3 regions of the Ignatzschineria larvae DSM 13226 genome follow, and region 1 is predicted to be linked to each of the others. Evidence: riboswitches for the same ligand, from Rfam matches in the RefSeq annotation. Region 1 holds a riboswitch; each other region holds the start of a gene.
The links. Region 1 has a riboswitch for thiamine pyrophosphate ahead of thiC (phosphomethylpyrimidine synthase ThiC). Riboswitches for the same ligand answer to the same signal wherever they lie in the genome.
Positions count from the first base shown of each region.

Region 2: linked by a shared signal. The riboswitch ahead of WMO13_RS08495 (thiamine phosphate synthase) and the one ahead of thiC (phosphomethylpyrimidine synthase ThiC) in region 1 are both predicted to bind thiamine pyrophosphate.
Region 3: linked by a shared signal. The riboswitch ahead of thiB (thiamine ABC transporter substrate binding subunit) and the one ahead of thiC (phosphomethylpyrimidine synthase ThiC) in region 1 are both predicted to bind thiamine pyrophosphate.

Region 1 is NZ_CP150637.1:1,890,084-1,897,455, reverse strand. It holds gene brnQ (branched-chain amino acid transport system II carrier protein) at 1-895, opposite strand, end outside; gene WMO13_RS07830 (DMT family transporter) at 1,100-1,972, opposite strand; gene WMO13_RS07825 (pyrimidine dimer DNA glycosylase/endonuclease V) at 2,133-2,540, opposite strand; TPP riboswitch at 2,854-2,958, shown strand; gene thiC (phosphomethylpyrimidine synthase ThiC) at 3,185-5,017, shown strand; gene WMO13_RS07815 (DUF4878 domain-containing protein) at 5,056-5,478, opposite strand; gene WMO13_RS07810 (Tex family protein) at 5,697-7,372, opposite strand, start outside.
Region 2 is NZ_CP150637.1:2,051,147-2,058,518, reverse strand. It holds gene ypfJ (KPN_02809 family neutral zinc metallopeptidase) at 1-198, shown strand, start outside; gene ispB (octaprenyl diphosphate synthase) at 364-1,338, shown strand; gene WMO13_RS08505 (zinc ribbon domain-containing protein) at 1,657-2,709, shown strand; gene WMO13_RS08500 (calcium/sodium:proton antiporter) at 3,105-4,229, shown strand; TPP riboswitch at 4,489-4,597, shown strand; gene WMO13_RS08495 (thiamine phosphate synthase) at 4,652-5,323, shown strand; gene thiS (sulfur carrier protein ThiS) at 5,366-5,611, shown strand; gene WMO13_RS08485 (thiazole synthase) at 5,613-6,383, shown strand; gene WMO13_RS08480 (ThiF family adenylyltransferase) at 6,410-7,372, shown strand, end outside.
Region 3 is NZ_CP150637.1:102,804-110,175, reverse strand. It holds one part of gene WMO13_RS00465 (IS3 family transposase) at 140-401, shown strand; one part of gene WMO13_RS00465 (IS3 family transposase) at 401-1,212, shown strand; gene WMO13_RS00460 (hypothetical protein) at 1,309-1,548, shown strand; gene WMO13_RS10640 (DUF2335 domain-containing protein) at 1,657-1,800, shown strand; gene WMO13_RS00455 (hypothetical protein) at 1,813-2,061, shown strand; TPP riboswitch at 2,788-2,909, shown strand; gene thiB (thiamine ABC transporter substrate binding subunit) at 3,045-4,013, shown strand; gene thiP (thiamine/thiamine pyrophosphate ABC transporter permease ThiP) at 3,989-5,692, shown strand; gene thiQ (thiamine ABC transporter ATP-binding protein ThiQ) at 5,676-6,413, shown strand; gene WMO13_RS00435 (hypothetical protein) at 6,939-7,115, opposite strand; gene fic (protein adenylyltransferase Fic) at 7,179-7,372, opposite strand, start outside.

The DNA of each region.
Region 1 (7,372 bases):
TTTTCAGACAGGCAATCGTGATAATAATCGCTAAGAGCATTGCCCCATACGCACCAAAATAGTGGGTTGCAATCTGCGCAAGGGCAATTCCGCCATTATCAGAGAGCGGGAATTGATTGAGGCTCGTGGCCCCAATATAAGCGAGGCAACCGTAAATAACACTCATTAAAATAAGGCTAATAATACCGGATTTAAAGGTATCTTTGGCGATATCGGTCGGGTTCGTTACACCTAAGTTTTTGATGGTATTGACGACAATAATCCCAAAGGCCAAAGAGGCTAATACATCCATTGTGTTATAGCCCTCGGTAAAGCCTTTAAAGAGCGCATTATGCGTATAAGCCGGCTGAATCGGAAGCGTTTCAACATCTCCCATAGGATAGATAAAAGCGCTAATAATGAGAAAGGCTAAGAAGACCAAAAAGAGCGGATTTAACACTTTTCCGATCCACATCATAATATTGCTAGGATTGAGGGAAAGAATCCACGCTAATAGAAAGAAGAGAACTGTAAAGATGAGGAGTGCAATCGTATATTGATCTTCGCTCAAAAATGGTGTTAAGCCAATTTCAAAAGAGACTGTTGCCGTTCTAGGAAGTGCAAAGAAAGGGCCGATCGTTAGATAGAGCACAATGGTAAAGAAGAGGCCATAGAGCGGGGTAACCCGACTTGCAAGGTCATAGAGACCATTACTTTTAGAAAAGCCAATCGCCACAACGCCGAGGAAAGGAAGCCCTACGCCGGTAAGGATAAAACCAATGGTTGCTAATGAGATAGAAGCACCGGCTTCTTGCCCCATATGAACGGGGAAGATAAGGTTCCCGGCACCAAAGAAGAGCCCGAATAACATCGAGCCGATAGTGATATATGCTGAGAGTGATAGTTGTTTCTTCATCTGAATCTCATAAGGTTAAAGGTGAATGAAAATAAAATGTTGTCATTTGAAAAGGTTGCCATTTGTGGCAATAAAATCCCTCAAAGAGGCGCTATCATATTGCAAAATCAGTGAATAATAAAATGAGTGTTTACTTTTTGAATAATTATTTATTCTATATTCGCTTTTTGATATCTATTTTCTCTATTAATTGTCGCTATGGGTTTAAAGCGATTGTTTTGATCGTCTCTGTTGAGTGATGACGAGTAATAATCCGCCCAATATCACTAAAGTGGCGCCGAGCCAGCCCCAGAAGCCGAGTGTTTCATTCCAGAAAAAATGGGAGATGAGCGCACCAAAAACGGCATTGAGATAGTAGAAAGGCGCTAAGATTGACGCATCTGTCAAGGAGTTTGCTTTCGTAACCCACACTTGACCAAGGGAGCCAAAGATTCCCATTAAGAGCACAATCCCCCAAATCGCCGGCGATGTAGGGAGGGTAAATTCAGTAAAGAGCGCTAAACCGAGCGCCGAGATAATGCCGGTGAGAGAGAAGTAGAAGACAATCTCTGCACCTTTTGCCACTTTACTGACCCGCTTAATCGCCACCATTGCCATTGCCACAAAGATTCCGGCAACAATAGGCAGTAGAGAGAGGAGAGAGAAATGGGGCTTATCTACATCGGCTAACATCCAAACGCCGGCTAGAGCGAGGAGGAAGCTCGGAATTAGCACCCAACTGAGCTTCTCTTTGAGCCAGATAAACGCCAAAATAGGAACGAAGAGCGGAGTGAGGGAGCGGAGCACTGTGGCATCTGAAAGCGGTAATACTTTTAGTGAGACAAAGATGAGGATCATCCCGATCTGCCCTGAGAGCGAGCGAATGGCGTGTAGCGGAAGCCTTGCAATTGAGTGGCGCATTTCGCCGGAGAGATAGAATGCCGGTAGAACCCACATTAGGGTGATGAGGTTTCGAAAGAAGATGATCGTTGCGGTTGAGATATCGTTACTTAACCATTTGATAGAGCTATCCATGAGCGCAAAAGCCACTTGAGAGAGCACTACAAAGAAGATACCAAGAAGAAGCGTATTTCGCATAGAGATTCTATCCCTGAGAATGATGGAGCGGTCACTGTTTTTATCTTATGAGCAAATAGTGTACGCCTTTCTATAGGACGCTTCTAGCCTTGGAGATGATTTTATGATACTCATCTGCCGAATTATTCTAGTGATAGCCAGCCGTTCTCCCTAGAGAGCGCTATTTTTCTGTTTCTGAGTGATCTGTTTGATGCGGTGTGTAACGGGGTTTTTCCGGCATTCTTTCAATAATACGCGCCATATTGATCGCACGATCTTGCGCTGTGACTTCATAATCATTCCAGAGATGAAGATATTCTGCTACATCTTCCGGCCATTTATAGAGCACATTAAATCCTCTTTTTAGGCATTCTTGATGCAGTGCGTCATAACGATCTTTTAAAAAACGCAATTTATCCCGGAAAAAGGTCACGTGCCCGGTTCCTAAATGGTAACCCGGCGCGTTTGAGAGCGGGACTTTGCCTTGCCGTTTCGCGATATCATTGGGGATACGAGTCAATTCCCGATGTTCGGCTAGGAGATGTTGATCACACAGTTCTTCAGGAGGAATGATATTAATTCGAGTCATAGCGAGTGATTGATCAATAGTTCAAAAGAGAGAAGAGCATTGTAACAAGCTTGAATAAGGATCGCGAATAAGGGGTGTAAATAGAAGAACCACAAAGGAAAGAGAAGATAATAATCCCAATAATATAAATGTGTTACTAATTTTAGTGGCAATGAGATTACGCGGAAGCGGGAAGAACTTTTGCTTTCTCAAGGAAAACAGGCTACATTCAAATGCAAGTGAAGAGCGGTTAAAAATTTATTAACAATGATTCTATTAACAATGATCCATTAACAGTTCATTGAAAACGACTTTAATCGGATCTTCTTCTCTTTATTCACACTAGGGGAGCTCAAATCGAGCTGAGATTAGCATTGTGCTTAAACCCTTTGGACCTGATCTGGCTAATACCAGCGTAGGAAAGTAAGGCGATATAATGAGTATCTATTCTATTTTGATTCTGTTGAATCATTATCTCAAAGCGATGATCGATCAATAAAGATTGATGAATAAAGATCGATTAATAAGATCGATCCGTCACGCTATCAGATTGTAATGCGCTCTAATCATAGAGACGTTTTATGTGAAACATCCCATTATTATCCCTGCAATAGACGCTTGCTAGCCCAAATCTTGTCTTCTTTTATTATCATAGGAGCAATTTAATGGCAGATACATTTCAACCCGAACAATCGTTAGCGCAACCAATATCGCAACCATTTCAACAAAAATTTCAACAGCAATTCCCCAATAGCCGAAAGGTCTATATTGAAGGTTCTAGGCCGGATATTCGAGTACCCTTTCGCGAGATTACCCTCTCAGATACTTTAGGATCCAAAGGAGAAGTGATTGAGAAAAATCCCCCATTTTTAGTCTATGACACGAGTGGCCCTTATTCGGATCAAGATTACCAAGTGGATCTGACGAAAGGGCTTCCGGCACTTAAAAGAGCTTGGGTCATAGAGCGTGGCGATGTGGAGACGTATGAGGGACGCATCAAAAGTGCGCGAGATGATGGCTATAAACGGGAAGATGATCCTCGTATTCAAGAGGGCGCTTTCCCGGGATTAAAGCGGGAGCCTCTTCGGGCAAAGCCGGGAATGAATGTGACGCAGATGCATTATGCCCGTAAAGGGCTGATTACGCCGGAGATGGAATTTATCGCGATTCGTGAAGGAATGACACCGGCGTTTGTACGGGATGAAGTAGCGGCCGGCCGAGCGATTATCCCCTCGAATATTAATCATCCTGAAGCCGAGCCGATGATTATTGGTAAAAATTTCCAGGTGAAGATTAATGCCAATATCGGGAACTCGGCGATCACTTCTAATATCGAAGAGGAAGTGGAGAAGATGACGTGGGCCACTCGTTGGGGCGCGGATAATGTGATGGATCTCTCAACTGGGAAAGATATCCATAAAACACGCGAATGGATTATCCGCAATTCGCCGGTTCCGATCGGCACCGTTCCCATTTACCAAGCTCTTGAAAAGGTCAATGGCATTGCCGAAGATCTGACGTGGGAAGTGTTTCGCGATACCTTAATTGAGCAAGCAGAGCAGGGCGTGGATTACTTCACAATTCATGCCGGTGTTTTACTGCGCTACATTCCGCTAACGGCGAATCGAGTAACGGGGATTGTCTCTCGAGGCGGTTCTATTATGGCACAGTGGTGCCTTGCGCATCACAAAGAGAATTTCATCTATACCCATTTTCGAGAAATTTGCGAGATTATGCAGCAGTATGATATCGCTTTCTCGTTGGGGGATGGCTTACGACCAGGGTCGATTGCCGATGCCAATGATGAAGCACAATTTGCTGAGCTTAAGACCTTAGGGGAGTTGACAGAAATTGCGTGGGAGTATGATGTCCAGACGATGATCGAAGGCCCCGGGCACGTACCGATGAATAAGATCAAAGAGAATATGGAGATGCAGGAGCGATATTGCCACGATGCGCCTTTCTATACACTTGGGCCACTGACGACTGATATCGCACCGGGATATGATCATATCACGTCAGCGATTGGAGCCGCACAGATCGCTTGGTATGGTACGGCGATGCTCTGTTATGTGACGCCGAAGGAGCATTTAGGCTTACCTAATCGGGAAGATGTCCGTACCGGCGTGGTTACTTATAAATTAGCGGCGCACGCAGCGGACCTTGCAAAAGGGCATCCAAATGCGCAAAAACGGGATGATGCACTCTCCAAAGCGCGCTTTGAATTTCGGTGGTTAGATCAATTTAACCTCGGCTTAGATCCAGAGTTAGCACGAGATTATCACGATGAAACCCTGCCACAAGAGGGCGCAAAAGTAGCTCATTTCTGCTCGATGTGTGGTCCTAAATTCTGTTCAATGCGGATTTCACAAGATATTCGTACGGTAGCACAAGCACAATCAGGGGGAGCACAATCAGGGGAAGCTCAGAAGATCATTGCCGGAATGCAGGAGAAATCAGCAGAATTCCGTGCGAATGAGAGTCAGATTTATCGCTAATGAGGTTATAAGTGGGGTATCAGTCGGCAAATTGCGCATTAATTTGCGCTTTTTGCCGGCATTAATTGTAATTGCCAATAGCCGGTGTGATCTTTGACAAGTGCAAGCCGATCACTTTGTGTCGTCTTGTTACGAAAGAAGAGTGTGTAATCGACGGTTGCTGCTGTTTTATCTTGATTGAAGGTGGCATTTTGAAATTCGATTTTTTCGATACCCCCTTTCGCATTAATGTTGAGGGCTAAATCTTCAAAAATAATGGTCAAAATTTCGTAGAGTACCGCTTCGGAGCGGGGCTCTTGATTCAGATCATTCAGATTAAAGAGCGCGATTAGCTCCGGATAATTAGGATTAGCCAAAGATTCATAAAATCGTTGCACACTCTCTTCTGGCGAATGGGGTTGAGTACATCCTGCAATACAGAGGAGTAATCCCAAAGTGAGTGTACGAAATTTATGACGCATAGCATACCTTTACGTTTAATGGCTGATTGAATAGCAGATTGAATTCTATTTCTTCTATTTATTCTATTTTAGAGGCTATTTATTAATAGCGCAAAAGAGCATTCTAATACAAACCCTACTGCAAGCAATATCTTAGTAATATCTTAGTTGCAGTGATGGTTTGTATTAGCGTGATTGCTTATGCGCGACTCTTTTGATGGGCAAAATGGGCGACGGATCTACTTTTTGAATCCTTTGAGTGCATCGGCAAAAGGATTATTACTTGGCGCACTCTTTTGTGTTTGATTCATTGAGCGCTTCTGCTTTTGTGATGCCGGCGCAAAGCCTTTATTGCCGTCTGTTACATTTTCTCCAATAGGATCGTTCATCCGCATTGTTAGGGCAATTCGTCGGCGTGGAACATCCACTTCTAATACTTTCACTTTCACGATATCGCCGACTTTAACGACTTCATAAGGATCTTTCACAAAGCGATCGGCTAGGGCACTAATATGCACTAAACCGTCTTGATGAACGCCGATATCTACGAAAGCACCGAAGTTTGCCACATTTGTGACAACACCCTCTAACTGCATTCCTGGTTTTAGGTCTTCAATCTCAGCAACATCTTCTCTAAAGGAGGCAGTAATAAATTCAGGACGAGGATCACGACCCGGTTTCTCGAGCTCATCTAAGATATCCTTCACTGTCGGGATACCGAACTGCTCACAGGTATAATCTTGGGGTTTAAGCGTTTTGATAAAGGCGCTATTGCCCATAATCTCAGAGAGAGGCTTCCCTGTTTTTTGTAAAATCCGTTCTACTACAGGATAAGCTTCAGGATGCACCGCCGAGATATCAAGGGGGTTATCGCCGCGAATACGTAGGAATCCTGCCGCTTGTTCAAAGGTTTTAGGCCCTAAACGTGGCACTTTTTTGAGCGCATTACGGTTCGCAAAAGCCCCATTTTCATCCCGATAATCTACGATATTTTGCGCAGTCGTAGCATTAAGGCCAGAGACTTGAGCTAGGAGTGCACTTGAGGCGGTGTTTGCATCAACCCCGACAGCATTCACACAATCCTCAACCACAGCTTCGAGCATTTTACCGAGTTGTACTTGATTGACATCGTGCTGATATTGACCTACGCCAATGGCTTTAGGTTCAATTTTAACGAGTTCAGCAAGGGGATCTTGCAGACGGCGCGCAATCGATACCGCACCACGAAGGGAAACATCTAATTCAGGAAACTCTTTCGCCGCTAAAGCTGAAGCGGAGTAGACTGAAGCCCCCGCTTCACTAGTGACAACACGATTGAGCTTAGGATATTGTTTGCAAAGATCTGCCACTAACTTATCCGTTTCTCGAGAAGCAGTACCATTGCCGATAGAGACCAATTCAGGTTGATATTTATCCACTAATTGCGCCAAGGTATGGAGCGATTTATCCCACTCATTTCGAGGTTGATGAGGATAGATCGTCGCAGTATCGAGCAATTTACCGGTACGATCAACAACCGCAATTTTACAACCGGTACGAATGCCGGGATCGATACCGAGAATCGTTTTTTCGCCGGCCGGTGAGGCGAGGAGGAGATCTTTAAGATTGCGTGCAAAGACCTTAATCGCTTCTGTTTCCGCCGCTTCTTTGAGTTGATTGATGAGCTCTAATGAGAGGGAGAGATTGAGTTTCGCACGCCAGCTAAGACGAATGGTATCTTTGAGCCAATCGTGAGGGTTATTCAATCCCAAAGTACTACGAATCATCTCAAGGGGTGCATCGAGAAGCTCTTCAGGGAGCTTAAGCTCAAGCGTAAGCATATCTTCATTACGGCCACGAAGGAGCGCGAGCGCTCTGTGAGATGGGATTTTGTTAATTTTCTCTTGGAATTGGAAGTAATCTTTATAATTACTGC
Region 2 (7,372 bases), 160 kb from region 1:
AATCTCTTAGAGGCAGGTGATGTGGAAAAGGCGATGAGAACAGCCGCTGCAATCGGGGATGATCGCCTGCAGAAAGAATCACGAGGCGTAGTGGTGCCCGATAGCTTTACCCACGGTACATCGCAACAACGACAACAATGGTTTATGCGCGGTTTTAATAGTGGCGATCTTAACGCTTGTAATACTTTTGCGCAATAATGAGTGATTATAAGGGGCACTGTTGGATGGTTGCCATAAAAGAAGTCCCATAAAAGAACCCCCATTTATCACAAATTCATTTATAATGAGGGAAGTTTTGGTTAAATTGTAACTCATTAAAACTGATTGAAATTTCTTATTTTGAGAATGTAAGGTATCTACACAATGTCAATAGAAGCAGTTCAAGCGCTTGCAAAAGATGATTTTTCCGCGGTTAATCAGAAGATTTTAAGTGCGCTTCATTCCGATGTCGTCTTGATTAATCAAGTCGGGCAATATATCGTCTCTTCAGGGGGCAAACGTCTACGTCCTTTAATCACGCTACTAGCGGCAAGAGCTGCGGGTTACGAGGGAGAAGGACACATTACTGCAGCCACATTGATTGAGTTTATCCATACGGCGACTTTGCTACACGATGATGTGGTCGATCACTCTGATATGCGCCGTGGACGGGAGACTGCCAATGAGCTTTGGGGGAATGAGGCCGCTGTTTTAGTGGGTGACTTTATCTATACTCGATCATTTCAGATGATGGTCAGCCTTAAATCGATGCCGATTATGAATATTCTTTCGGATGCGACCAATATTATCGCCGAAGGGGAAGTGATGCAGCTGATGAATATCGGCGATCCTGATACCACCGAAGAGAATTATATGAATGTTATCTATTCCAAAACGGCTAAGCTCTTTGAAGCTTCCGGCGCTGTAGCGGGGATTTTAGCAAGAGAGGCGGGCGGGGATGATTATGAAACGGCGCTTGCGACTTACGGAATGTATTTAGGGACCGCTTTCCAATTAGTGGATGATATCTTAGATTACTCGGCAAGCGCGGCGGAGATGGGTAAAAATACCGGCGATGATCTTGCGGAAGGAAAGCCCACATTACCGCTCATTTATGCGATGCGTGTGGGAACGCCGGAAGAGGCAACACTGATTCAAGATGCGCTTGTGAATGCTGATATCTCTAAATTAGAGACGATTTTAAAAGTCGTTGCGCGTACAGAATCGCTGGAATATACGCACCAAATGGCAGAAAAACAGGCGGATCTTGCGGTAGAAGCATTAGCCCCATTGCCAGATTCCCCTTATAAAGAAGCCTTAAAAACATTAGCTTACTATGCAGTTGAACGGAAGTTCTAAGGGCTCTTAAAAGGGTTAACCCCTAATGATGAGTAAATTGAAGCAGTAAAGTGATACAGTGAACGTTAGAATTGAGCGTTAGGGTTGAATTTTCGAATTAAATCTCGGAAAAGACCTTATTAAATAAGAGAATTTTTACCGGAAATTCATAGAGTTGCTACAATAAAGTATCACAGCAATATCACATCAATCGATGACGAAGAGATGGCGATCTGAAGATGGTCATCTCTTTTTTTAATGTATTCAATATATTCATGATCAATAGCGTGATGAGCGCGTTTCATACATTGACTATTTTTAAGATGACAAGGAAGAATGATGAGTCGATCAAAGCGTAGAACAGAGAAATGGTTAAATCGCCTATTATGGATGGTGGCGATTCTATTTGCCTTTTTCTTAACAGGCATAGGAGAGCGTGTCATTAGCGATCTGCCGGCAGTGACAGAGCGGTTAGAGGTTGAGAATTTCTATCAAGAGCCTGATTATAGTCAGTTATTGGCCCAAAACAATCAATTAGCGGAGCAACTGAATGCACAGGAACTTGTCAAAAATGGGGCGGCAGAGGCTTTAACGATCGCCCAATTAGCCTATGGTAATGAGAAAGAGATCTTTGAAAATTGGCTGAAAACGCGGGGAGCGACCTTAGATCCAAAGCGAGATCCTGAGTTAATGACCCGAACCGAAGCCTTAGAAGCAAGCCGGAATCGAATTGCGGAGCTTGAACGAGAGAATCTCTCGGCACAGAAAGATTGGCAAGCTATTTTGAATAAGCGAGAAGCGTTACTGCAAAAGGTCAACACGCTCACCGATCAAGCTTGGGAACGCTATTATCAGGCCGATCGGCGACAGGTTCTACAGATTTTCCTGATTCGATTAGCAGTCACTTTACCGCTCTTAGTGATTGCCGGCTATCTCTTTGTGAAGCGCCGAAACGGTCGCTATTGGCCTTTTAGTTGGGGATTTATCTTCTTTGCGCTCTTTGCCTTTTTCTTTGAATTAGTGCCCTATCTTCCAAGCTATGGGGGTTATGTGCGCTTTAGTGTGGGCTTGATCCTGACATTCTTAGGCGGTTATTATGCGATTCGCACTCTCAATCGTTATCGCGAAAAGCAGCGACAAGAAGAATCGGCGACGGATGTGGAGCGCCGGAAGATGCTCAATTATAGCTTTGTATTACAACGGCTTGATAAATCACTCTGTCCCTCTTGTGAAAGAGGCATAAATTATCGTGATCCCTCAATTGACTATTGTCCACATTGTGGTATTACTCTCTATAAACGATGTCCTACTTGTCATGTCCGTAAAAACGCTTTTCTTAATTTCTGTCCTACTTGCGGTACAAAAGAAGAGGCGCAAGTGACAAATGAATAACGGATGTAATTTTGATTGCACCACTGATGATTTAAGTAAGAAAGGCTTATTTGAATAAGTGATAAGGCTATACTATTCAATAAGTTATTTTATTATTTAGGGGCTGTTGGGGGGTGCTTATTCTACTTTACCAATGATATTTGATCCCTTTGATTAATCGTGGGAACGGTTATTGTTCGTGTGTTGAATGTCAATATGTGTAGAATAGAGCGCTTTATTGTCAAAAAATGTATAAAAAATAGCAATTTAGCGATAAAAAAAGTAAAATAAAACGCCAAGTTGATAATTAATAATTATCGTCAGATATTGACGTTGGTCAACTAGGAGATCTTCATCTGTCAAGGGCGCGTTGCCTGCGATAGTTTATATACCACTTAACAGATAAGGAGATATTAATGGGATTAATTGATGGTCAAAAATATAAAGGAACTCGACATAAGGAGTATGCGGTTATATTAGCTATAGCCGTCATCTGTTTTGATCTTTTCTTTGGTTCAACCCAATCTACAGCATTTCTCTTTGTGATCAACATTATCTCCTTGATCGCAATTCTCTATAGTGCATTTAGTGTGGTGCGTCACGCAGACGTCTTTGCCCACCGTCTTGGAGAACCTTACGGCTCTCTGATTTTAAGCCTTTCTGTGGTTATTCTGGAAGTGAGCTTAATTACTGTTGTTATGTCATCAAGTCCAGGGCCCGGTCCTGATGGAATCGATCCTTATGCCACCTTGATGCGTGATACGCTCTACTCATTGATTATGCTGGTGATCAGTGGATTTGTGGGAATTTCACTACTGATTGGCGGTAAAAAGTTTAAAACACAACACGTTAATCTTGCCGGTGTTACCCAATATACTACGGCGATTATTCCACTTGTTTTAGTGGTGCTCATTCTTCCAAGCTTCTTAGAGGGCGGAAGTTATAGTAATGGTCAACTGATCTTTGTGGCACTGTTATCTGCTGTGCTTTATGCCGTATTCTTAGTAATTCAAACGAAAACACATCAAAGCCTCTTTATCTATGATGATGAAGACCAAGATGAGAATCATAAAGGGATGCCTTCACCGTACTCAAATACTTGGCACGGTATCTGGTTGATTGTTCATTTAGTGTCGGTTGTTGCGGTTACAAAAGTGGATTCAGCGCCACTTGAGTCTCTACTTGCAAACCTCAATGCGCCTAAAGCGTTAACGGGTTTGATCGTCGCGATTTTGATCTTCGCACCGGAGGGATTAGGTGCTATTCGGGCGGTATTGAATAACAACCTGCAACGAGCGATCAATATGTATTTCGGTTCGGTGCTTGCAACAATCTCATTGACCGTTCCGGCAGTTGCGATTATCTCGCTCTTTACGGGTAGCCAAATTATTCTAGGCTTGCCAGTTACAGATGTGATTCTCGTGAGTGGTTTGTTTGTACTGTGCCAAGCAACATTTGACAGCGGACGGACCAATCAGGTCGATGGGGTTGCGCACTTAGTGATCTTCTTCGCTTACCTGATGTTACTGCTCGGTAGTTAAGAGAAAATCTATCGATCGGTAGGATGAGTACCGATGATATAGCAGTACAGCTCAATAATTTAATGCAGCGATATTCTGAAAGGGGTGTCGCTTTTTTATTGACTCTCTCTTTAGAAAAGAGAGTTGCCCATTGTCAGAAGATCTTCTATACTCGATGATTCAACGCGATATTGATCGTATTACAAACAGAATTACAAATTGCGCATTGTACGCTGATAGGTAGAGGATACACCTTTTTATCAGTGCCATAGCGCAGACAATATTCCCCTAGAGGTGCTGTTATGAACAGCTGAGATCGAAGTGGTACTTCGGGACTCTTAGAACCTGATCTAGTTAATACTAGCGGAGGAAAGTGGCGAATAATGGATCGGCAGAATCCCTCTGCAGGTCGATTATGATCTTATCTCCGCAACGGAGAGAAGATGTTACAGTCCTTACAGCTACACGCAGTCACACGAGATATCCCCACGATTGCTGATCAAGCATTGGTGGCGCATATTGGTGCGCTTTTGCCGTATGTGGATGCGATTCAACTACGGGAAAAATCTCGCTCCCCTAAAGCGCTTGCGCTATTGATTGAACGGCTATTACAGGCAGATATTCCTGCGGATAAGCTCATTATCAATGATCGAGCAGATATTGCGCTGACCTTTGGCATTCAGAAAGTTCATCTAACTGAGCAGAGCTTACCTTTAAGCCGATTAGAAGCCACTTTTCCCACTTTGCAATGGGGGAGATCGTTTCATTCTGTCAATGCCGTGGAGAAGCAACTTTCCCATTATGACTATGGTTATTTAGGGCACATTTTTCCCACAGAAGCGAAAGAGTATGCACCATTAGGTGTTGATTATCTGCGGTTAGCCTATGAAGCCATCAATGCAGAATGTCGCCTCAATGGAGGGAATAATGCCTCTGCCGGCAAACTAATTGCTATTGGCGGCATCAATCTTGGCAATGTTGAAAGCCTATTCCCCTTTGTCGATGGCATCGCCTTGATGTCGACTCTATTTCCCTTGAGAGATTACCGCTTAGATACCGATCAAGCCATTCGACAAGCCACACAATTTCAGCAGATTTTGATGAAGAAAGAATAGAGAGAAAAGAGAGAGAAAAGAGAGAGAAAAGGAGCGGTAACGATGATACCTAAAAATGCAATTGCCGAGGATATGAATAAGATCACGATTCAAGTGAATGGTGAGTCGATGCAGGTTACAGCGGAAGTGAAATCGGTGGCGGATCTGATTGAGAAGCTCAATCTTTCACATCGGCGATTTTTTATTATTGAGAAAAACAGGACAGTCATTTCCCCGGAGAATTACAAGGTAGAAACAGTTTCTGCCGATGATTGTTTTGAAATAGTCCATTTTGTAGGAGGTGGTTAAGATGACTTTAAAAATAGGAAACTTTGAATTTAACTCTCGGCTCTTTTTAGGCACAGGGAAATATCGCAACTTTGAGGAGCAGAAAGGGGCTGTGGAAGCGAGTGAAACAGAAGTTTTGACCTTTGCTGTTCGGCGTATGAATATCTTCGATGAGAATCAGCCCGATCTATTAGAAGCGCTCGATTTAAGCCGTTATAAATTATTGCCCAATACCGCCGGCGCTTATACCGCAGAAGAAGCCGTACGTACCGCAAAGCTTGCTCACGCGTCAGGGCTATGCGATATGATCAAGGTGGAAGTGATTGGTTGTCAGAAAACCTTACTGCCCGATCCTATAGAAACCTTGAAAGCCACAGAAATTCTACTTAATGAGGGAATGACCGTTTTAGTCTATACCTCGGATGACGTGGTATTAGCGCGCAAATTGCAAGAGATGGGTTGTCACGCCATTATGCCGGGCGCATCTCCTATTGGTAGCGGACTTGGGATTATTAATCCGGTCAATTTACACCATATTATTGAGCAAGCAACGGTTCCTGTGATTGTCGATGCCGGCTTAGGCAGCCCGAAAGATGTGGCTTTTGCAATGGAATTGGGGGCTGATGGTGTTTTGATGAATAGTGCAGTAGCTTATAGCGAAGATCCTATTAAGATGAGCCGGGCAATGAAACTTGCAGTAGAAGCCGGGCGGTTAGGTTATGAAGCGAAACGAATGCCGGCAAAATTAACGGCCACAGCGAGTAGCCCTTTAACGGGCTTGCTTACAAGCTAGAAATTCATTTTTGAAGAGGTGCGTTGGTGGATAAAGTGGATCAGCATTCTGTTTTGACAGAAGTAGAAGAGGTGCGATATAGCCGGTTGATGCGATTTCATCGTATTGGTGAATCGGGTTTGATGCGCTTTCGGCAAGCGAAAGTGGTGATTATCGGTTGTGGTGCATTAGGAACGCAGCACGCGGAAACTTTAACGCGCGCCGGCTTTGGTCATTTAACCTTGATTGATCGAGATTTTGTAGAGTATTCCAATCTACAGCGCCAAACGCTCTTTACCGAAGCAGATGCTAAGCAAGCCCTGCCGAAAGTGATTGCCCTTAAACATCATCTTCAGAGTATTAATCCTGAAGTTGAGATTACAACGCATTTAATGGATGTGGCTAGTGATAATATTGAAAGATTAATCGCTGGCCACGATCTGCTGCTAGATGGAACGGATCATCTCTCACTAAGGCTTTTGATTAATGATGCCTGTTATAAGTTAGATATACCTTGGATTTTTGGTTCTGCTTTAGAGAGCTATGGCATGAGCTATAACTTTAATATTCCAGCGCACAATAGCCCTGAAGAGAATCGTCCTTGCCTTCGCTGTTTATCGGATTATCTACCATTAGATACGCAAGATAGTTGTAGTTCTGTCGGTGTCATTCAATCGATTTTACAGATAATTTCCGGGATTCAAACAACGGAAGCGATGAAGTTGTTGATCGACCCTTTAGCATTGAGGAACACTCTTTTAACGATTGAACTATGGCCTTTTCATCAACAAAATATCGCCATTGAGTCCCTTAAAAAGCCCAATTGCCCAACCTGTGGCGATCATCCCACTTATCCTGCACTCAATCGCCCTAAGCGTAAAGTACAAAAGCTCTGTGGCGAGGGAACGGTGATGATTAGGGAAGAGAATCCTCTTGATCTTGAGATGCTAAAAGTTGCCCTCGATAGCGATAAGGTCAGTTATCAATACAATGCTTACTTTCTCAATATT
Region 3 (7,372 bases), 780 kb from region 1:
ATTAAACCTACTATGTAGATAGTTGGGGAATATAACAATAAAGTATATACTTAAAACATATGCAATTGTAATCCTCCCTAAAAATAATACCGACTATAAGTAGAATTTTCTCGTATTATTTACTTAGGAGAAATTAACTATGAAAAAATCAAAATTCACAGACACACAAATCATGTCAATCTTAAAGCAGAATGAATCAGGCGTGAAAGTGACCGATTTATGTCGAGAGCATGGGATTAGTTCGGCGACATTTTATAAGTGGCGTTCAAAATATGGTGGTATGGATGCCTCGATGATTACTCGCTTAAAAGAGCTAGAAGCTGAGAATGCAAGGCTCAAAAAAATGTATGCTGAAGAATGTTTAAAGTCCCGTATCCGCCAAGAAGCTTTAGAGGGAAAGTGGTAAAGCCATCTCAACGAAAAGAGATGGCTAAAGCTGTTTTAAAGACTCAAGATATCTCCATTCGTTTGGTTTGTGAGATATTTGGGATTAGCAAAACGGCTTTTCACTATCAGGCCAAAGCCTCTTCCGAAAACAGACTCATTGAAACTTGGTTACTGAAGTTAACTAAAGCTCATAAGCGTTGGGGTTTTGGTTTATGTTTTGATTATTTGAGAAATATTCAAAAGTTCCGATGGAATCATAAACGAGTTTTAAGAGTTTATCGGGAATTAGAGCTTAATCTCAGAATTAAACCTAAAAAACGAATCATCAGAAATTGCCCCGAAGCATTGGGATTAGCGACAGATATTAATCAAATATGGTCGATGGATTTTATGTCTGACAGCTTGCAAAATGGACGTTATTTCCGAACTTTTAATGTGATTGATGATTATAATCGAGAAGGTCTTTGCGTGGATATTGATTTTAGTTTACCGACAGAAAAAGTGATTCGCTCCTTAGAGAGAATTATTGAATGGAGAGGAAAGCCTGCAGCGATTCGATGTGATAATGGCCCTGAATATATTAGCCAGAAATTAATTGATTGGGCTAATTCAAAGAAGATCACTCTGATCTATACTCAACCGGGGAAACCCACACAAAATGCTTATATTGAGCGATTTAACCGCACCGTAAGAGAGGAGTTACTATCGAATTATCTGTTTGGAACAATCAATGAAGCACAAATTTACTCCACTAAATGGCTATGGAGTTATAATAATGAAAGACCCCATTCAGCCATTGGATCTGTGCCACCGTGTCAACTTTAATAAACCAAGAGAAACCTTCTACTTTTAAATAGCCCTAAAAAGGGGAGGATTACACAATCATCATAGTTACTGTGATAACTAAAAAGGAGTTTACTCATGAGAAAGCTGAGTCATAGAATTTTGAACTGGTCTAATAACATGATAAGTTTTCCAGATATACCTACTATTTCAAGTCACTGTACGGATTACTTATCATCTATTCAGCCAGCTAAAGTTAAATTAAGAAGCGCTGAAGAAGATATGCAAATTGTAGCCGAAGATATCTCTCAGGCCACAGCTGAGGTATTAGCGCGTTATGGGGATGACCGTGATAACAAAAGATCTATCAAAAGATGATAAACAAAATGATATAGAAACGTCCTGTTCAACTGAACCAGAGAAAGATTTAATTTCTGATGAAGTAGAAAGGATTACCCAAATTGCAAATAGTGATCTTCCTGAAAAATTAAAGAAGAAAAAATAAAAGAAACGCTGCAAATTAAAAGCCAGCTCTTTTCAGGCCCATTACCTCCCCCCGCTTTATTAGAAGAGTATGAAAAAATTGTGCCTGGTGTGGCAACAAAGATTATTGAAATGTCAATAATATAAAGAGAACATACTATGCAAATTGAAAAAGCACTAACAGATTCTGAAATCGACCGAGTGTCTAGATCGCTCAATTTAGCCGAAAAATCCAATAAAAGAGGCACATGGTTAGTTTGGGGCTTAATAGCGGCTTCTCTAATCAGTATTTGGAGTGATGCTCACCCCACTGTTAGCATTGCCTTTTTAAGTCTTCCAATTGTCATGGGATTAAAAAGTTTATTATTCAATCATGAAAATAATAAAAAAGCAGATCCAGATAAATAATCTGGACTGATAGTATGAGTCCATATCAAAATTATAAAAATATACTATCCCCCGGCGATGGGAGGAGTTTTCTTAGTAATCTCAAATCAAATCTAATTCCCGGCAGGAGGGAATGCTTGCAATTCCAGACAAATCCCGCGCCCGCGGGTGAGTAGTTTCTCAACTTCTCAAACTATTTTCTCAACATTGAGAGATATCATTATATTTCAGCATAGATAGAATGTCCGCTTAACTCTCGGCAATGCTCGACACAGATGAACGATCTATTTATTATCCTGCATTGAAGATGCCCAACCTGCCGGCACGCGATTGATGGAAGAACGGTATACTTCGCTCCGGCGATGGGAGGGATTGTCTTATATCAATAAAGATAGTTCTAACTTTTCAGATGTGGGAAAACTTTCTGAAATTTTTTCATTCTTATTAAAAGCCGATTCCCGGCGGGAGGGAATGCTTGCAATTCCAGACAAATCCCGCGCCCGCGGGTGAGCAGTTTCTCAACTTCTCAAACTATTTTCTCTGCATTGAGAAATACCACTATTGCCGGCATAGATAGAATTTCCGCTTAACTCCCGGCATTAAAGATGTCCAATCTGCCGGCGCACGATTGGTAAAAGAGCGGGATACTTCGCTCCGGCGATGGGATAGATTTACTTAGTGACAACCATCAAACATCCCCTTTTATGACACAAGTTTACAGAGCTCTTGAAAATCTCTACAATGAGGGCTATCTCAACGGGGTGCCATTTAGGGATGATTAGGATGATCTGATCTTTAAAGGGCTGAGATTTCACCCGTCGAACCTGATCCGGACAATACCGGCGTAGGGATTTGAGAGCAGATGGCCACGAGGGCGATCTCCCTCAGATCCTGTGACGCATTACACAGGAGCTATTATGACGCATAAAACTGATTCTTCCATATTTCAACGCTTATCTCGATCGATTGCTCAACCGATTGGGCGAATTCTCCTTGCCACTTCTATGATTTTAACCTGCGTGACCACGTTCGCCTTGGCAGAGAAACCGATACTCACCGTCTACACTTATGATTCCTTTGCCGCAGAATGGGGGCCGGGGCCACTGATTAAGGAGCGCTTTGAAAAAGAGTGCGATTGTGAGCTGAAATTAGTCTCTCTCGGTGATGGCGTTGCCCTACTCAATCGCCTACGGATGGAAGGTAAAAAGAGTAAAGCGGATATTATCCTTGGTCTTGATAATAATCTGATTGCAGCGGCGGAAGAGACGGGGCTATTTGCTCCGGCCAATGTGGATACCTCAAAACTCAAACTGCCGATTGAATGGGATCATCAGACATTTATTCCTTACGATTATGGCTATTTTGCCTTTATCTATAATAAAGAGAAGATCCAAAATCCGCCCACAAGTATGAATGCACTCCTCGATAGTAGTAAATCTTGGAGTATTATCTATCAAGATCCTCGGACTAGTACGCCAGGATTGGGATTACTGTTTTGGATGGAGAAACTCTATGGAGATGAGAGTACAGCCGCTTGGCAAAAGATGGCGAAAAAGACGCTGACCGTCACCAAAGGTTGGAGCGAATCTTATGGCCTCTTTCTCAAGGATGAAAGTGATTTTGTCTTGAGTTATACCACATCGCCGGGCTATCAGATGCTCTATGATAAAGATGACAGCTATGCGGCAGCAATCTTCGATGAAGGGCACTATCTACAGGTAGAAGTCGCAGCGAAGTTGGCTACAAGCCAAAATGAAGCATTAGCCGATCAATTCCTGCAATTTATGTTAACGCCGGCATTTCAAGAGACGCTCCCGACTACCAATTGGATGTATCCTGTGATTGATATTCCATTACCGGAAGTCTACAAAGCGCTGCCGATTCCAAGCAAAGCGTTGCTCTTTAGTGCTGAAGAAGTGGAGAAAGAGCGACAACATTGGATTCGTTTATGGCAATCGGCGGTGAGTCAATAATTGACTTGAATGAGGATCTCTCATTGATGTATTCCCTACCCCATCATCACCGTCAATCGGCTTTGCAAGATCAGGCTCATCGGCCAAAGAGTTCTCTCTCTCTGTGGCCGGGCATTGTAGCGGCGCTATTACTCATTACCGTTGCGCTCCTCGCCTTTGGTGCGCTCTGGTGCTTTGCGCCATCTATTTCCTTGAGCGCTATTTGGCATGATCACTATCTCTGGCACGTGATTGGCTTTACCTTTTATCAAGCCTTTCTCTCTGCCCTACTCTCTGTGATCCCCGCTATTTTACTCGCTAGAGCACTCTATCGCCGGCGTTTCCCCGGGAGAACCCTGCTTCTTCGTCTCTGTGCAATGACGTTAGTCTTACCGGTCTTAGTGGCCGTATTTGGCATTCTCTCGATCTATGGTAAAAGTGGTTGGCTTGCGATGCTATTGGAGATGATAGGGCTTGAATATCGCTTCTCACCTTATGGTTTACAAGGGATTCTGCTCGCTCATGTCTTTTTCAATCTCCCCCTTGCCGCTCGAATGTTACTACAAGCGCTTGAGAGTATTTCTGTAGAACAGCGGCAGATTGCAGCGCAATTAGGCTTTAATGAATGGCAACAATTTCGCATTGTAGAGTGGCCCTATCTGCGCCGGCAATTATTACCTACTGCGGCACTGATCTTTATGCTCTGCTTTGCGAGCTTTGCCACAGTGTTAGCCCTTGGAGGTGGACCGAAAGCAACCACAATTGAGTTAGCGATTTATCAAGCGCTCAATTATGATTTTGATCCCGGTAGAGCGGCGATTTTAGCCCTTATTCAACTCTTTTTCTGTATCGGTTTAGTCCTACTTAGCCAACGCATCAATAGCGCCTTTGCCATTGGCACCACACAAGCACGGCGTTGGTTCGATCCGGCAGATAATCATTTTCGGCAGATTCGAGATACGCTGATTATTCTCTTAGCGCTTTTACTACTCCTGCCACCGCTCATTGCCATTATTATTGATGGATTGAATGGGCGCATTCTTGCCGTACTGCAACAATCAGCACTGTGGCAAGCGGCTTCCACCTCGCTGATTATTGCGCTGTGTGCCGGGCTTCTCTCGGTGACACTCACGATGATGATTCTCTGGAGTAGTCGGGAGCTTCGACTTCGGGGGAATGAACGGTGGGGACAGACTTTAGAGCTCAGTGGCCTGTTAATTTTAGCGATGCCGGGTATTGTATTAGCAACAGGTTTCTTTATTCTCTTTAATGAGACGATCGGCATTCCCCAATCCCCTTATCCTGTAGTGATTGTGGCGAATGCACTCCTAGCGATTCCTTATGCGCTGAAAACCCTCGATAATCCGATGAGAGATCTTGCGGAGCGCTACAATCCCCTCTGCCAATCTCTCAATATTCAAGGCGTTCGCCGGTTATGGATCGTTGAACTGAAAGCCCTCAAAAAGCCCATTGCTCAAGCCCTTGCTTTTGCTTCGGTGATCTCCATTGGCGATTTTGGCGTAGTGGCGCTCTTTGGCAATGAGGATTTTCGCACATTACCCTACTATCTCTATCAGCAATTAGGGGCATATCGTACCAATGATGGAGCGGTAACGGCAATGTTACTACTATTCCTCTGCTTTATCCTTTTTAGCTTACTCGAACAACTCTCAGGAAAAGATTATGATTCGGCTCAATAATGTTCTCTTTCATCCTAGCGTTAATGACAAGACGCAATCGATGCTGTTTCAATGTGCCATTGAACAAGGGGAGCGAGTGGCAATTATGGGGCCAAGTGGCGCGGGGAAAAGTACGCTATTGAGTTTAATCAGTGGTTTTCACGTTCCGCAACAAGGGGAGATAATCCTTGCCGGCAAAGATGTGACTAAGCTTCCGCCGGCAAAGCGTCCGGTATCTATGCTATTTCAGGAGAATAATCTCTTTGCCCATTTGACCGTTCTGCAAAATATCGGTTTAGGATTACGCCCGACACTACATCTCAAGCCCGATGAGATTGCAAAAGTCAGGCAAATTGCCGAGCAAGTGGGATTACAAGACCTTCTCAACCGCTATCCTAATACCCTCTCCGGTGGCCAACGACAACGCGCCGCCCTTGCCCGCTGCTTTATCCGCCGGCAACCGATTCTACTTCTTGATGAGCCTTTCTCCGCCCTTGATCCTGCGCTTCGGCACGAAATGTTACAGCTCTTAGATGAGATCTGCCACGCGCATAATATAACTTTAGTGATGGTATCGCACAATATCGAAGATGCCCACCAAATCGCGCCCAGAACACTTGTTATCCACGATGGTACCATTGCGTACGATGGCAATACCGAACAGCTCCTCAAAGGGGAAGATTCCGCAGCAAAACTCCTAGGTATTGAGAAATGCCACAACTTGCCGGCGCACGATTGGTAAAAAAGCGGGATATTTCCCCCCGGCGATGCGATTAATTCTCTTAGTCGTTCTATAGAAGCTAATTCCCGGCGGGAGGGAATGTTTGCAATTCCAGACAAATCCCGCGCCCGCGAGTGAGCGATTTTTTAATCTCTCGGCAATAGAACAGATCCCGAGATTTAAGAGATTTCCCGGCGCACGATCAGTAAAAGAGCGAGATCATTCCCCCCGGCGATGGGATAAATCCTCTTATGAATTAACTATAACCATAAAGATAGCATTCACTTTTAGAATGTGGGAAAACTTTCTGAAATTTTTTCATTCTTATTAAAAGCCGATTCCCGGCGGGAGGGAATGATCGTGAAACCAGAAGATCCGAGCGCCCGCGGGTGAAAAATTTCACAATTGTTCAACGGTATAAGCAAACACAATATGTTTAAAAAAATGCAAAAAATCGACACGTTTTAAAGATATGTTTATACCATCGACATATCATCTCGATATGTTTAAAAAATCCAAAAAAATCGACACATCAATAAAACATCGCTAAATAATCGAGAAAAATCGACATGAATTTTCGGCATTGAAAATGCCACTATTGTTAGCATGATTGAGTTTCCACCAAACTCTCTGCATTGAGAAATGCCACATCTGCCGGCGCGAGATCGGTAAAAGAACAGGATATTTCTCCCCGGCGATGCGATCAATTTTCTTATGGAACAAACTGATTCCATACAAACCAAAGCCGATTCCCGGCGGGAGGGAATGCTTGCAAATAGTCAGCAATTACTGTCGCATTAAGTCCAGTAATTTACCATTAATAAATAGCTTTTCTCGTCCTTCCATATATTCCGTCAAGACACCAATATCACATAATTTTTGTAAATAGTTAGAAGCTGTTTGCCTCTGAGCAATATTTTTCTCTACTAAGTTAGTAATACGGCAATAGGGCTGTTCAAAAAGAAGGTTCACTAGCTCAT